2 regions of the Streptomyces sp. NPDC005266 genome follow, and region 1 is predicted to be linked to the other one. Evidence: riboswitches for the same ligand, from Rfam matches in the RefSeq annotation. Region 1 holds a riboswitch; the other holds the start of a gene.
What was found. A riboswitch is a leader RNA that binds a small molecule or an ion and turns the genes downstream of it on or off. The one in region 1 is predicted to bind S-adenosylmethionine.

Region 1 (7,271 bases):
ATGTCCTTCGGCGTCATCTTCCCCGGCTCGACCGCGTCCACCGTGTCCGCCGGGTGCATCGACGCGGGCGGCAGCGCCAGTTCGCGCCGTAGCCCCTGGGCCGCGTCCAGCACCGTGTCCAACAGCAGCCGCAGCCGCATGTCCTCCACGCTGCGCCCCTCGCGCACCGCCCGCCGGCTCGCCTCCACCGCGGACTCCGCCTCCGCGAGCCGGGCCCGCAGCCGGCGCGCCTCGCCGTCCGCGGCCGCCTGCCGCGCGGCTGCCTCGGACCGTACGGAGTCCAACTCGGCCTCGGCCTTGCGCAGCGCCGCCGCGCCCCGCTTCACATCGCTCTGTGCGCTCCGCAGCTTGCGCTGGAGCACGTCGTTCTCCTTGCGCGCCGCGTCCAGCTCGGCGCGGGCGCGCTCGGCCTCACCGCGCGACGCCGCCTTGGCCTCGGCGAGCTCGTCGCGCAGCCGCTGCAGCTCACGCGCCGCCTCCTCGCCGGCCCGCTCGGCGGACGCCCGCTGGGCCTCCTCACCGGCGGCCTCGACCAGCTTGACCCAGCCCACCGGGCGCAGCACATACGCCACCGCGGCGACATCCACCGGATCGGCCGCGGCGGGCGGCGAACCGCCCTCGATCGCCTCGGCCAGCTCCGGCTGGGTCTCCCGCAGCCGCTCCGCGATCCGCTGCCGGAAGACGGGGTCGCTCTCCACCGCGGCGGCCATCGCGTTCCCCGCGAACTTCGCCCGGCGGGTCGGGGTGAATCGGGCGTACTGCCGCAGCTGAGGTGGCAGTTCGGTGACCGTCAGACCACCGAACGCGTCCGCGACGAGCGCCACGACACGCCGCCGCACCCCTTCCGGCAGGGGGCGGTCGAGCGCCTCGGAGACGCCCTCGGCGTCACCGGCCACTCCGGGGCCGCCCGTCCGGTCCACCACCTGTCATCGCTCCGTTCTCAGGCGCTCGCGCTCGTGTCCGGGCGGTCGACCAGCTCGATCTGGTCAACCGCATTGCACCAGCGGCAGCGCACTGACTCAATGGTCTCACTGAGCACCTCGCGCTCCTCGACTCTCGGTTCCCCGGCCAGGTCGAGGTGCACATACTCCACGGCCTTGGTCGAGCGGGTCACGTCGAATCGGGTGAGATTGCCGCACAGCGTGCAGCGCCAGCGGGTCTCGGCGGTCGGCAGGGGAACGGCCATCGTCTCGCGTCCTCGCTTCTGGACTCATCGGCGTCCTGTAACCCTACGGCCTGAGCCCTGACCTGTGCCGGGCCCGTCTCGCGGCGAGGCACTCTGGGCAGGTTGTGCCGGGTACGCGATGATCTGACCATGATCGAGACGTCCGCGGGGCCCGGCCGCCCCCTGATGACGTACACCCTCATCACCCTGTGCTGCCTGGTCTTCGTCCTGGGACCGGCCTCCGGGCTCAATCCCGGCTACGGCACGGGAAGCAAGCTGCTCGAGGCGCAGTCCGCGTACTTCGAGCGCTGGGGGGTGGTCCCGAGCGCCCTGTGGAGCGGCACCCCCGGCGAGCCGCTGACCCCGCTGACCGCGCTGTTCGTCCACGGCAACTGGCTGCATCTCCTCGGCAACATGCTGTTTCTCTACGTCTTCGGCGCTATGACGGAAGAGCGCATGGGCCGAGTCCAATTCGCTCTCTTCTACCTCGCCACCGGCTATCTCGCGCTGCTCGGCTACGCCGCCGCGCACGCCGACTCCACGCAGACCCTGGTCGGCGCCTCCGGGGCCATTTCCGGCGTACTCGGCGCCTTTCTGTGGCTGTTTCCGTGGGCCCGGGTGACCAGCCTCTTCCCGTTTTTGTTCTTTCTGCCGCTGCGCTTCCCCGCCTGGGTCGTCCTGATCTTCTGGGTCGCCCTCCAATGGATGTCCGCCCGCGAGGCCGACGACCGCCCCGGCGTCGCCTACCTCGCCCATCTCGTGGGCTTCACGCTCGGATTTCTCTACGCGTGGGCCCGGTTCGGGCGGACGGCTAGAGTGGGCGCCGCAGCCAGGTCCAGCGAGGGAGAAAGCCAGCCGTGATCACTTCGATCGTGCTCATCAAGACCAGCGTGGACCGGATTCCGGAGATCGCCGAGAAGATCGCCGCGATCGAGGGCGTGAGCGAGGTCTATTCGGTCACCGGAGCGCACGATCTGATCGCGATGGTGCGGGTCGCGCAGCACGACGATCTCGCGGACATCATCCCGGGCCAGATCAGCAAGGTGCCGGGGGTCGCCTCGACGGAGACGCACATCGCCTTCCGCACGTACTCTCAGCACGACCTCGAGGCCGCCTTCGCCATCGGCCTCGACAGCTAGGCCCATGCCGGTGACTTAGTAGGGCTTGCGAGGCGCTGACCTGAAGCGATGCCCCCGATCGGCATGCCTTGGAAGCCTGCAAAGTCACCGGCATTGCAGTGACGCGGAGAAGGATCAGCACTTGACTTCGCCGTAACCGCTCAGGCCCTTTCCGGGCCCTGGGGCACAGCCGGGCCCAGGAAGCGCACCCCTGGGCCCCGGGCTTCAGCCCCGCGCCGGGACGCAGCGGCCGTCCTCGGTGCGGTAGGTCCACCGGGCGCCGTCCCGGACCAGTTCCTTCACGGCGCGGACGAAGCGCTCCACATGCTCATCCGGGGTGCCCGCGCCGAAGCTGACCCGGATCGCGTTCAGCGAACGCTCCCCCGGCGCCGCCTCGGGCGCCCCGCACTCGCCCGGCTCCTCGGGTTCACTGCCCAGCAGGGTCCGTACCAGCGGATGCGCGCAGAAGAGGCCGTCGCGCACGCCGATGCCGTACTCCGCGGAGAGCGCCGCCGCGAAGTGCGAGCTGTTCCAGCCCTCCACCACGAACGAGAGCACTCCCACCCGGGGAGCGTCGTCGCCGAACAGGGACAGCACCCGCACCTCGGGCACCTCGGCCAGCCCCTGCCGCACCGTCTCGATGAGCTGGCGCTCGCGCGCGACCAGCCCCTCGAAGCCGGCCTCGGACAGCGCCTTGCACGCCGAGGCGATCGCGTACACCCCGATCACATTCGGCGAACCGGCCTCGTGCCGGGCGGCGGTGGTGTGCCACTCGACGTCCACCCCGCCATCCTCCCGCCGCGCGACCTTGCGGCTCGCGCCGCCGCCCGCCAGGTACGGCCGCGCCTCCCGCAGCCAGTCGGCCCGCCCGGCCAGCACGCCCGCCCCGAACGGCGCGTACAGCTTGTGTCCGGAGAACGCCACCCAGTCGACATCCGCCTCGGCGATGTCCACCGGATGATGGGGGGCGAGCTGGGCGGCGTCCAGCACGATCCGCGCGCCGTGCGCATGCGCCACCGCCGCCAGCTCTCGCACCGGCCACAGCTCACCTGTCACATTCGACGCACCCGTCACACACACCAGCGCCGCACCGCCGTCCCGGCCCGCCAGCGCCTTCTCCAGCGTCTCCACCGCCTGCCGCGGCGAGCGCGGTGCGCTCAGGTAGCGCACCCGCACGTCCTCCCGCTGCTCCCACGGCAGCAGCGAGGCATGGTGCTCGGTCTCGAACACGAAGACCTCGGTGCCCCGCGGCGCCACGGCGGCCAGCAGGTTGAGGGAGTCCGTGGTCGAGCGGGTGAAGACGACCTGATCGTCCTCGCGGCAGCCGAGGAAGGCGGCGACGTCCTTACGGCTGTTCTCGAACAGATCGGTCGACAGCTGGGAGAGATAGCCCGCCCCGCGGTGCACGCTTCCGTAGTACGGGGCGTACGCGGCGACGTCGTCCCACACGCGCCGCAGGGCGGGCGCACTGGCGGCGTAGTCGAGCGCGGCATACGTCACCTCGCCACCGGTGACCAGGGGGACGCGGACATCGCTGCCGAGGACGGGAAGCGGCTCGCAGGTGGCAACAGACGAAAAAGCGGACATGGCGAATTCTCCCGGGAATGCCGAAAAAGCCGAAAAGGCGTGCATGCGGACGCGCAGGCGGAATCTGCCGCCAGGGCGCGGAAGGAACGAAAGGGAACGGGCCGTCCGGCCCTAGCGCATTCGCTGCATCACGGAAGAACTCCCTCGACCACCAGGACCCCTAGTGCGAGGGGTCCGCGCTTGCCGCAGACCTCGCTGCCTGCGGCCTGGTCATCACCCGGGGCACCCCGCCACGGACGGAGGGTTGCCGGACAGCGGGCCGGGGCCGTAGTCGCTGTCGCTCGTGACCTGGCCGGCAGTATGCCATCGGCTGATCGACGCACGCAGCCCCTGTCCGCATCCCGGACAGGGGCTGCTGCACGACCTTCGGATCACGCGTTGCTCGCCAGCACCCACCGCTCCAGGGCGCTGCCCGCCGCCCCCGAGTCGATCGACTCGGCCGCCCGCGCCACACCCGCCGCGATCCGCTCCGCCAGCGGCTTGTCGCCCGGCTCCGGCTCCAGCGCCACGAGCGCCGCCGCCGAGTTCAGGAGCACCGCGTCCCGTACCGGGCCCGTCTCGCCCGCCAGCAGCCGCCGCGCCACGTCCGCGTTGTACGACGCGTCCGCGCCGCGCAGCGCCTCCACGGGGGCCAGCTCGAACCCGATGTCCCGCGGGTCGAACGTCTCCTGGCGTACGACGCCGTCGCGGACCACCCACACCTGCGAGGTCGACGTCACCGTCAGCTCGTCCAGACCGTCATCGCCGCGGAACACCAGCGCCGAGGAGCCGCGCTCCGCCAGCACACTGGCCATGATCGGCGCCATTCGCGCGTCCGCGACGCCCGTGGCCTGGCATCGCACCCGCGCCGGGTTGGTCAGCGGGCCCAGGAAGTTGAACGGGGTGGCGATGCCCAGCTCGCGACGGGCGGGGGCGACATGCCGCAGCGACGGGTGGAACTTCACCGCGAAGCACATGGTGATCCCCGCCTCCTCGGCGATCTCGGCCACCCGCCGCGGGCTGAGCTCCAGATTGACCCCGAGCTTCTCCAGCACGTCGGAGGCACCGCTGGCCGAGGACGAGGCCCGGTTGCCGTGCTTGACGACCCGCGCCCCGGTGCCGGCGACGACCAGCGCGGACATGGTGGAGATATTGACGGTCCTGGCGCGGTCGCCGCCGGTGCCGACGATGTCGACGGTCGCCCCGGGCACCTCGATCACCTTGGCATGCTCGTACATGGCCCGGACGAGCCCGGACATCTCGGCCACGGTCTCGCCCTTGGCCCGCAGCGCGACGGCGAAACCGGCGATCTGCGCGTCGGTGGCCTCACCCCGCATGATCCGGTCCATGGCCCAGGCGGTGTCATCGGCGCTGAGGTCCCGGCCCCGCAGCAGTGAGTCGAGGACATCCGGCCAGGTGCGGGCCGTCGCGGTGCTGTCGCCTCCGGCGGGGGTCACAACGTCCATGGTCCGCTCCTGGATCCGTGGGGTGGGCAGGGGAAGGGGCCCGCCATACGGGCGTGGCGCCCGTGGCAAGCCTATCGGCGCGAGAACGCCACCCGCCGCACGCCCGTATGGCGGACAACGACCAGGGCCTCGGTCCGGACCCTGAGGTCCGGACCGAGGCCCTGGCGGTGGCGTCAGCTGACGTGCGAGAGATCAGTGGTGGCCGTGGCCGCTGGTGATCTCGTCGTACTCCGCACGCGTCGGCTTCGGAATGACGGCATCCTCGCCGTAGTAGCTCTTGGAGAGCTTCGAGCGGAGCTTCTGCGACGGCTTTATCTTGCGGGCGACCCCGTTCTCGTCCACGGCCGGACCGACCTCGTACGGCTCCGGCTGCTCATGCTGGGTGAGCAGATGCCGCTGCTCCTGCGAGATCGGCTCGTGCACCTCGATGAACTCACCGTGCGGCAGCCGCTTGATGATGCCGGTCTCGCGACCGTGCAGCACCTTGTCGCGGTCGCGCCGCTGGAGGCCCAGGCAGATCCGCTTGGTGGCGATGAAGGCCAGGACCGGGCCGGCGAAGAAGGCGATCCGCACGAACCACGTGATCGAGTTGATCGAGAGGTGGAAGTGGGTGGCCCACAGGTCGTTACCGCCACCGATCAGCATCACGAAGTACGCGGTCAGCCAGGCGACGCCGAAGGCGGTGCGGGTCGGGGCGTTGCGCGGACGGTCCAGGATGTGGTGCTCGCGCTTGTCCCCGGTGATCCAGGACTCGATGAACGGGTAGACGCCGATGGCCAGCAGGACCAGCGGGAAGAGCACGATCGGGATGAACACGCCCAGGACGAGCGTGTGACCCCAGGCGTTGATCTCCCAGCCGGGCATCACCCGGACCAGACCCTCGGCGAAGCCCATGTACCAGTCGGGTTGGGCGCCGGTGGACACCTGGTCGGGCCGGTAGGGGCCGATGGTCCAGATCGGGTTGATGGTGGCGATCGCCGAGATGGCCGCGATCACACCGAAGACCAGGAAGAAGAAGCCGCCCGCCTTGGCCATGTAGACCGGCAGCAGGGGCATGCCGACCACGTTCTTCTCGGTCTTTCCGGCGCCCGGGAACTGCGTGTGCTTGTGGTAGAAGACCAGGATCAGGTGCGCCACCAGCAGGCCGAGCATGATGCCCGGCAGCAGCAGGACGTGGACCGGGTAGAGCCTCGGGATGAGGTCCATACCGGGGAACTCGCCGCCGAACACGAACATCGAGATGTAGGTGCCCACGACCGGGATCGACAGGAACACGCCCTCGATGAACCGCAGACCGGTGCCGGAGAGCAGGTCGTCGGGGAGCGAGTAGCCGGTGAAGCCGGTCAGCATGCCGAGGAAGAACAGCAGGAAGCCGAAGAGCCAGTTGATCTCACGCGGCTTGCGGAACGCACCGGTGAAGAACACCCGCATCATGTGGACGAACATGCCGGCGAGGAACACCAGCGCCGCCCAGTGGTGGATCTGCCGGATCAGCAGACCGCCGCGGACCTCGAAGCTGATGTCGAGCGTCGAGGCGAACGCCTCGGACATCTTGACGCCCTGCATCGGCACGTACGGGCCGTGGTACGTGACCTCTTCCATGCTGGGGTGGAAGAACAGCGTCAGATACACACCCGTGAGGATGATGATGATGAAGCTGTAGAGGCAGACCTCGCCCAGCATGAAGGACCAGTGGTCCGGGAAGATCTTGCGCATATTGGCCTTGGCGAGGCTGTAGATGCCCAGCCGGCCGTCGGCCCAGTCGGCGACGCGCTCACCCGCGGGCGCTTTGCCGCGCCGCTCGGTGTGCCGCGTGGTGTCAGTACTCATCCGCGCTCCCAGAAAGCAGGACCGACGGGCTCCGGGAAGTCGCCCATGGCTTCGAGGTACCCCTGGTCATTGACCGAGATCCGCAACTGCGGCAGGGCGTGACCGGCCGGACCGAAGATCACTCGG
Region 2 (7,271 bases), on a different contig from region 1:
GAGACCGTCGAGATCGCCCGCATCATGAACGCGGAGGACGCCGCCGTCCCCGCCGCCGTCGCCACCCAGCTCCCCGGGATCGCAGCCGCCATCGACGGCATCGCCGAGCGCATGTCCCGCGGCGGCCGGCTGATCTACGCGGGCGCGGGCACCGCCGGACGGCTCGGGGTGCTCGACGCGAGCGAGTGCCCGCCGACCTTCAACACCCGGCCGGACCAGGTGGTCGGGGTGATCGCGGGCGGGCCGGGCGCCGTGGTGACTTCGGCCGAGGGGGCGGAGGACAGCGCGGAGCTGGCCGCCGCCGATCTCGACCGGATCGGGGTCGGCGTGAAGGACACGGTCGTGGGCGTCTCCGCCTCCGGCCGTACCCCGTACGCCGTGGGGGCGGTCGAGCACGCACGGCGCCATGGCGCGCTCACCGTCGGGCTGTCGTGCAACGCCGGCTCGGCGCTCGCCGCGGCGGCCGACCACGGCATCGAGGTCGTCGTCGGCCCGGAGCTGCTCACCGGCTCGACCCGGCTGAAGGCGGGGACGGCGCAGAAGCTGGTCCTCAATATGCTCTCGACCATCACCATGATCCGGCTGGGCAAGACGTTCGGGAATCTGATGGTCGACGTACGCGCCTCGAACGAGAAGCTGCGCGCGCGCTCGCACCGGATCGTCTCCCTGGCGACCGGCGCCTCGGACCAGCGGATCGAGAGCGCGCTCGAGGCCACGGACGGCGAGGCGAAGAACGCCATCCTCACCATTCTCGGCGGGGTGGACGCACCGACGGCCGAGAAGCTGCTCGGCGAGGCGAACGGGCATCTGCGCACCGCCCTCGAGGCCGCAGGCGGCTGACTCGAGGCCGCGGCGGGCTGACTCGTGGCCGCGGTCGGCTGACGGAAGCCGGCACATAACACGGAAGACGCACACAACGCCGTCGGGGCGGCACCCCTGAGAGGGTGCCGCCCCGACGTCCTGGACGGTTCGACCGACCGGCGAGAGATCCCGGGGGATCTGCCGATCAGAAGTCCATGTCACCGCCCGGCATGCCGCCCGGAGCGCCCGCCGCGGCGGCCTTCTCCGGCTTGTCGGCGATGACGGCCTCGGTGGTCAGGAACAGCGCGGCGATCGACGCGGCGTTCTGCAGCGCGGAGCGCGTGACCTTGGCCGGGTCGATGATGCCCTCGGCGATCAGGTCGACGTACTCGCCGGTCGCGGCGTTGAGGCCGTGGCCCGGGGTCAGGTTGCGCACCTTCTCCACCACGACGCCGCCCTCGAGGCCGGCGTTGACCGCGATCTGCTTCAGCGGGGCCTCGAGCGCCAGGCGCACGGCCTGGGCACCGGTGGCCTCGTCGCCGTCGAGCTCGAGCTTCTCGAACACGGAGACGGTCTGCAGCAGGGCGACGCCACCACCGGCGACGATGCCCTCTTCGACGGCGGCCTTGGCGTTGCGCACCGCGTCCTCGATGCGGTGCTTGCGCTCCTTGAGCTCGACCTCGGTCGCGGCACCGGCCTTGATGACCGCCACGCCACCGGCCAGCTTCGCGAGGCGCTCCTGGAGCTTCTCACGGTCGTAGTCCGAGTCCGAGGACTCGATCTCGGCGCGGATCTGGTTGACCCGCCCCTGCACCTGCTCCGGGTCGCCGGCGCCGTCCACGATGGTGGTCTCGTCCTTGGTGACGGTGACCTTGCGGGCGCGGCCGAGCAGGTCGAGCGTCGCGTTCTCCAGCTTGAGGCCGACCTCCTCGGAGATGACGGTGCCACCGGTGAGGATGGCGATGTCGCCGAGCATGGCCTTACGGCGGTCACCGAAGCCCGGGGCCTTGACGGCGACGGACTTGAAGGTGCCACGGATCTTGTTGACGACCAGGGTGGCCAGGGCCTCGCCCTCGACGTCCTCGGCGATGATCAGCAGCGGCTTGCCCGACTGCATGACCTTCTCCAGCAGCGGGAGGAGGTCCTTCACGCTGGAGATCTTCGAGTTGACGATCAGGATGTACGGGTCGTCGAGCGACGCCTCCATACGCTCCATGTCCGTCGCGAAGTACGGGGAGATGTAGCCCTTGTCGAAGCGCATGCCCTCGGTGAGCTCAAGCTCGAGACCGAAGGTCTGCGACTCCTCGACGGTGATGACACCTTCCTTGCCGACCTTGTCCATCGCCTCGGCGATGAGCTCGCCGATCTGGGTGTCGGCGGCGGAGATGGAGGCGGTGGAGGCGATCTGCTCCTTGGTCTCCACGTCCTTGGCCTGCTCGAGCAGCTGGGCGGAGACGGCCTCGACGGCCTTCTCGATGCCGCGCTTGAGAGCCATCGGGTTGGCGCCCGCGGCTACGTTGCGCAGGCCTTCCTTGACCAGCGCCTGGGCGAGGACGGTCGCGGTCGTCGTGCCGTCACCGGCGACGTCGTCCGTCTTCTTCGCGACCTCCTTGACCAGCTCGGCGCCGATCTTCTCGTACGGGTCCTCGAGCTCGATCTCCTTGGCGATGGACACACCATCGTTGGTGATCGTGGGGGCGCCCCACTTCTTCTCGAGGACGACGTTACGGCCCTTGGGGCCGAGGGTGACCTTGACGGCGTCGGCGAGCTGGTTCATCCCGCGCTCGAGGCCGCGCCGCGCCTCCTCGTCGAACGCGATGATCTTGGCCATGTGAAGTGGTCCTCCCAAGACGGGGTGGATTGCTCCGGACCGCGCTGGCGCCCGCGACGGACGGCCTGCCGACCAACGGTTCCTTGCCCCGTATGGCCGGACGGGCCTCACCGACCCGGTCCTTCTGTCACTCTCAACGTCAGAGTGCTAACGCCAATGATTAGCACTCGACCCATGAGAGTGCAAGCGCCCGAAGGGGTCAAGGGGGCACAGAAGGAGAGGAACGGCAGGGTGGCGCGCATACGCCGAAGGGCCCGCACCCCCAAGGGGGGCGGGCCCTTCGACACTTCAGTCAGCTGCCTCGCGTCGGCGCGTCAGCCTACGGCCACGCGGACCATGTCCGCCTGCGGGCCCTTCTGGCCCTGCGAGATCTCGAACTCGACCCGCTGGCCTTCCTCGAGGGTGCGGTAACCGTCCATCTGGATCGCGCTGTAGTGGACGAACACGTCCGCACCACCGTCGACCGCGATGAAGCCGTACCCCTTCTCCGCGTTGAACCACTTGACGGTGCCCTGAGCCATTCCTAACTCCCCTATTACTGGCCCTTGCGCAGGACCGCACTCCGCGGACCCGGGTCAGACCTCACCCCCCGGTCATGGAGGGTGTGCGCCGGAACGCGTCGACCGCCGCTGAATGTATCCGTCCCAACGCCCTCTGCAACAGGTCAATCGGACGAGAATTCTGGGCATGGCCGATCGGTAAAAGGTGGAGAATCCCCGCGAAGTTCGGGCAAGCCGGGCCGGGCATAGGGCGCCAACCCGACAAATCGTGCTCACGCTTTGCACACAAGTTGACGAGTTCTCATATGTGGTGCCAGCGGCGGGGTCATTGGAGAAGCGGGGCAACTGTATCGCGATTCCACAGACGGAATCGCCCCGTCCGCTTCTCCCTGGACGGGGCGATTCCAAAGGTGAGGGGGTGATCGGGCGATCACCAGGGGGTGATCCGAGGTCAGCAGCCGCCCGCGACCGCCGGGATGATCGAGACCCCGGCGCCGTCCGGCGTGGCGGTGTGCAGGCCGTCGGCGAACCGGACGTCGTCGTCGTTGACGTAGACGTTGACGAAGCGGCGCAGCTTGCCGGTGTCGTCCAGGACGCGGGCCGAGATGCCCTGGTGGTTCTTCTCCAGGTCCGCCAGGACCTCGGCGAGGGTCGCGCCCTCGGCGCTGACCTCGGCCCGGCCGCCGGTGTAGGTGCGCAGGATGGTCGGGATGCGAACGTTGACGCTCATATGAGGCCAGCCTCTCGGAACGAGTCAAGGGTGGGGCGGATGATGGCGGAGGGTCCGGTGGTGGGGGCCACCGCGTCGAGGGTCTTGAGGCCGTCACCGGTGTTGAGCACGACGGTGGTGAGGGTCGGGTCGAGAAGCCCGTCCTCGATCAGCTTCTTCGTCACGCCGACGGTCACCCCGCCGGCGGTCTCCGCGAAGATCCCCTCGGTGCGGGCCAGCAGCTTGATCGCGTCGACAACCTGCTCGTCGTTGACGTCCTCCACGGCGCCGCCGGTGCGACGGGCGATGTCGAGGACGTACGGGCCGTCCGCCGGGTTGCCGATGGCCAGCGACTTGGCGATGGTGTTCGGCTTCTGCGGCCGTACGACATCGTGACCCGCCTTGAAGGCGGCGGAGACCGGGGAGCAGCCCTCGGCCTGGGCGCCGAAGATCTTGTACGGCTTGTCCTCGACCAGCCCGAGCGCGATGAGCTCCTTCAGCCCCTTGTCGATCTTGGTGAGCTGGGAGCCCGAGGCGATCGGGATGACGATCTGGTCCGGCAGCCGCCAGCCGAGCTGCTCGCAGATCTCGTACGCCAGGGTCTTGGACCCCTCGCCGTAGTACGGGCGCAGATTGACGTTGACAAAGCCCCAGCCCTCGCCGACCGGGTCGCCGATCAGCTCGCTGCAGAAGCGGTTGACGTCGTCGTACGTGCCCTCGATGCCGACCAGGTCCCCGCCGTAGACGGCGGCCATCACGACCTTGCCGGCCTCCAGGTCGTGTGGGATGAAGACGCAGGAGCGGAAGCCCGCGCGGGCGGCGGCCGCGCCGACCGCGCCGGCGAGGTTGCCGGTGGAGGAGCAGGAGAGGGTGGTGAAGCCGAAGGCGCGAGCGGCCTGGACGGCGATGGCCACGACCCGGTCCTTGAAGGAGTGGGTGGGGTTGCCGGAATCGTCCTTGATGTGCAGCTCGCCGGTGACACCGAGTTCACGGGCGAGGTTGTCGGCCTTGACCAGCTTGGTGAAGCCGGGGTTCAGGCTGGGCGTGGCCGCGACGTCGGCCGGGACCGGCAGAAGGGGGGCGTAGCGCCAGATGTTGTCGGGACCGGCCTCGATCTGCCGACGCAGCCCCTCCGGGTCGCCGCTCGGCAGGTCGTACGCGACCTCGAGCGGCCCGAAACACGCCTCGCACGCGAAGATCGGGCCGAGGTCGAAACGCTCACCGCACTCCCGGCAGGACAGGGCGACGGCGGGGCCGAAAGAACCGGAGAAGTCGGAAGTGCCGGTAACGCTGGAATCACTGGAAGTGGCAGCAGAAGTGGTTGAGCTTTCGACAGATTGCACAGCCATGGAGGCGAGGCCCTTTCTCCTCATCTTCCTCGGGACGCATTTCGCCACGAGCCGGAATTGGCACCTTCCCGAGCTGGCAGCCCCGCTGCGAAAGCAGGACCAGCTGGAGGGTTGCCGGGGCTTCAACGGGCCGTTCCCTCTGCCCCTCTGGATGAGCGGTATGGCCGCGGGCCGAGCCCGGGCATTTATGCGCACGACGACCCCGACATACGACGGCCACGTGCGTTGTTCAAGACTGTAACCGAAGGCCCTGATGGTTGAGATAGCCGTCCGAACCGCGAGATGCATCACAGCAGGGAGAGAAAACAGGTGCTGGATGAGGTGGAGCGCTGGCTGGAGCACCGCTCCTGGTCCGCCGAGGACCGTCCGCTGGGCCGCCTGCTGGCCGCGAAGCGCGACACGGCGACGACCGTGAGCGTCGTGCTGCCCGCCCTGAACGAGGAGGAGACGGTCGGCGAGATCGCCGGGGCGATCCGCCGCGAGCTGATGAGCCAGGCGGTGCCACTCGTCGACGAGCTGGTGGTGGTGGACTCCGGTTCGACGGACCGTACGGCCGAGGTCGCCGCGGCGGCGGGCGCGAGAGTCGTGCACCGCGACTCGGTGCTGCCCCGGCTGCCCGCGCTGCCCGGCAAGGGCGAGGTGCTGTGGCGCTCGCTGCTGGCCACCAGCGGCGAGATCGTCTGTTTCATCGATGCCGACCTGCGGGAATTCGATCCCCGCTTCGTCTCGGGGATCATCGGCCCGCTGCTGACCGATCCCGGGGTGCAGCTGGTCAAGGGCATGTACGACCGGCCGCTCGGCGAAGCCGCGGGCCAGGGTGGACGGGTCACCGAGCTGGTCGCCCGGCCGCTGCTGAATCTGCACTGGCCGCAGCTGGCCGGCTTCGTCCAGCCGCTGGGCGGCGAGTACGCGGCGCGCCGTTCCCTGCTGGAGCGGCTGCCCTTCCCGGTCGGCTACGGAGTCGAGCTGGGACTGCTGGTCGACGCGCTGCACACGGTCGGGCTCGACGCCCTCGCCCAGGTGGACATCGGCGTACGCAAACACCGCCACCAGGACGGTCAGGCGCTGGGCCGGATGGCGGCGGCGATCTACCGCACCGCACAGCTGCGGCTGGCGCGCGGCCACTTGGTGCGGCCGCGGCTGACCCAGTTCGACCGGGGCGAGAACGGCTTCGAGCCGCGGACTACGGCCGTGGACACGGAGGAGCGGCCGCCGATGATCGAGATCCCGGAGTACGAGGCGCGGCGAGCGGCGTAGCGGGGCGGTCGCCCATATGCGCGCGGCACGGCGGGCGACGTAGCGGGGCGGCAGCGGTTTACGGCGGAGCGGCTGGCGGAGCGCGGCCGAGCGGCTGGCAGAGCGCGGCTGGCCGGCTGGCGGAGCGCGGCTGGTCGGGCGCGGCCGAGCGGCTGGCGGAGAGCGGCTGGCGGCGCGCGGCTGGCCGAGCGGCTGGCCGGCTGGCGAAGCGCGGCTGGCGAAGCGCGGCTGGCCGAGCGGCTGGCCGGCTGGCGAAGCGCGGCTGGCCGGCTGGCGAAGCGGCTGGCAGAGCGGCTGGCAGAGCGGCTGGCCGAGCAGCTGGCAGAGCGCGGCTGGCGAAGCGCGGCTGGCAGAGCGCGGCCGAGCGGCTGGCGGAGCGCGGCCGAGCGGCTGGCCGAGCACGGCTGGCCGGCTGGCGAAGCACGGCTGGCCGAGCGGCTGGCCGGCTGGCGAAGCACGGCTGGCCGAGCACGGCTGGCCGGCTGGCTGAGCGGCTGGCCGAGCACGGCTGGCCGGCTGGCTGAGCGGCTGGCGGAGCGCGGCTGGCGGCATCCGTAGGCCGGGGTCGCTCGGGCGTCGCTCCTACGGGGCAACGAACCGTACGTATGTTTGCGCGCGGCGCCACATGGCTAGGCTCGCGACATGGGAGTCTCCCGGACTGCACCGATCCTCGTCGCCTCCAACCGCGGCCCGGTTTCGTACACGCTGGGCGAGGACGGCTCGCTCACCGCCAAGCGCGGCGGCGGCGGGCTGGTCTCCGGCCTCAGCGCGATCGCCCCGGACGCGGGCGCGGTGTGGGTGTGCGCGGCGCTCGGCGACGGCGA

Region 2: linked by a shared signal. The riboswitch ahead of thrC (threonine synthase) and the one ahead of ABZU99_RS12775 (aminotransferase class V-fold PLP-dependent enzyme) in region 1 are both predicted to bind S-adenosylmethionine.

What each region holds. Positions count from the first base shown of each region.
Region 1 covers NZ_JBEXHC010000005.1:334,638-341,908, forward strand. Annotated here, with positions in the region: gene ABZU99_RS12755 (NYN domain-containing protein) at 1-923, opposite strand, end outside; gene ABZU99_RS12760 (hypothetical protein) at 941-1,186, opposite strand; gene ABZU99_RS12765 (rhomboid family intramembrane serine protease) at 1,316-2,026, shown strand; gene ABZU99_RS12770 (Lrp/AsnC ligand binding domain-containing protein) at 2,023-2,304, shown strand; gene ABZU99_RS12775 (aminotransferase class V-fold PLP-dependent enzyme) at 2,509-3,870, opposite strand; SAM riboswitch class IV at 4,042-4,159, opposite strand; gene trpD (anthranilate phosphoribosyltransferase) at 4,242-5,315, opposite strand; gene ABZU99_RS12785 (cytochrome bc complex cytochrome b subunit) at 5,508-7,145, opposite strand; gene ABZU99_RS12790 (Rieske 2Fe-2S domain-containing protein) at 7,142-7,271, opposite strand, start outside.
Region 2 covers NZ_JBEXHC010000007.1:318,054-325,324, forward strand. Annotated here, with positions in the region: gene murQ (N-acetylmuramic acid 6-phosphate etherase) at 1-840, shown strand, start outside; gene groL (chaperonin GroEL) at 1,007-2,632, opposite strand; gene ABZU99_RS17070 (cold-shock protein) at 2,947-3,153, opposite strand; gene ABZU99_RS17075 (MoaD/ThiS family protein) at 3,584-3,862, opposite strand; gene thrC (threonine synthase) at 3,859-5,190, opposite strand; SAM riboswitch class I at 5,208-5,348, opposite strand; gene ABZU99_RS17085 (glucosyl-3-phosphoglycerate synthase) at 5,500-6,447, shown strand; gene ABZU99_RS17090 (trehalose-6-phosphate synthase) at 7,090-7,271, shown strand, end outside.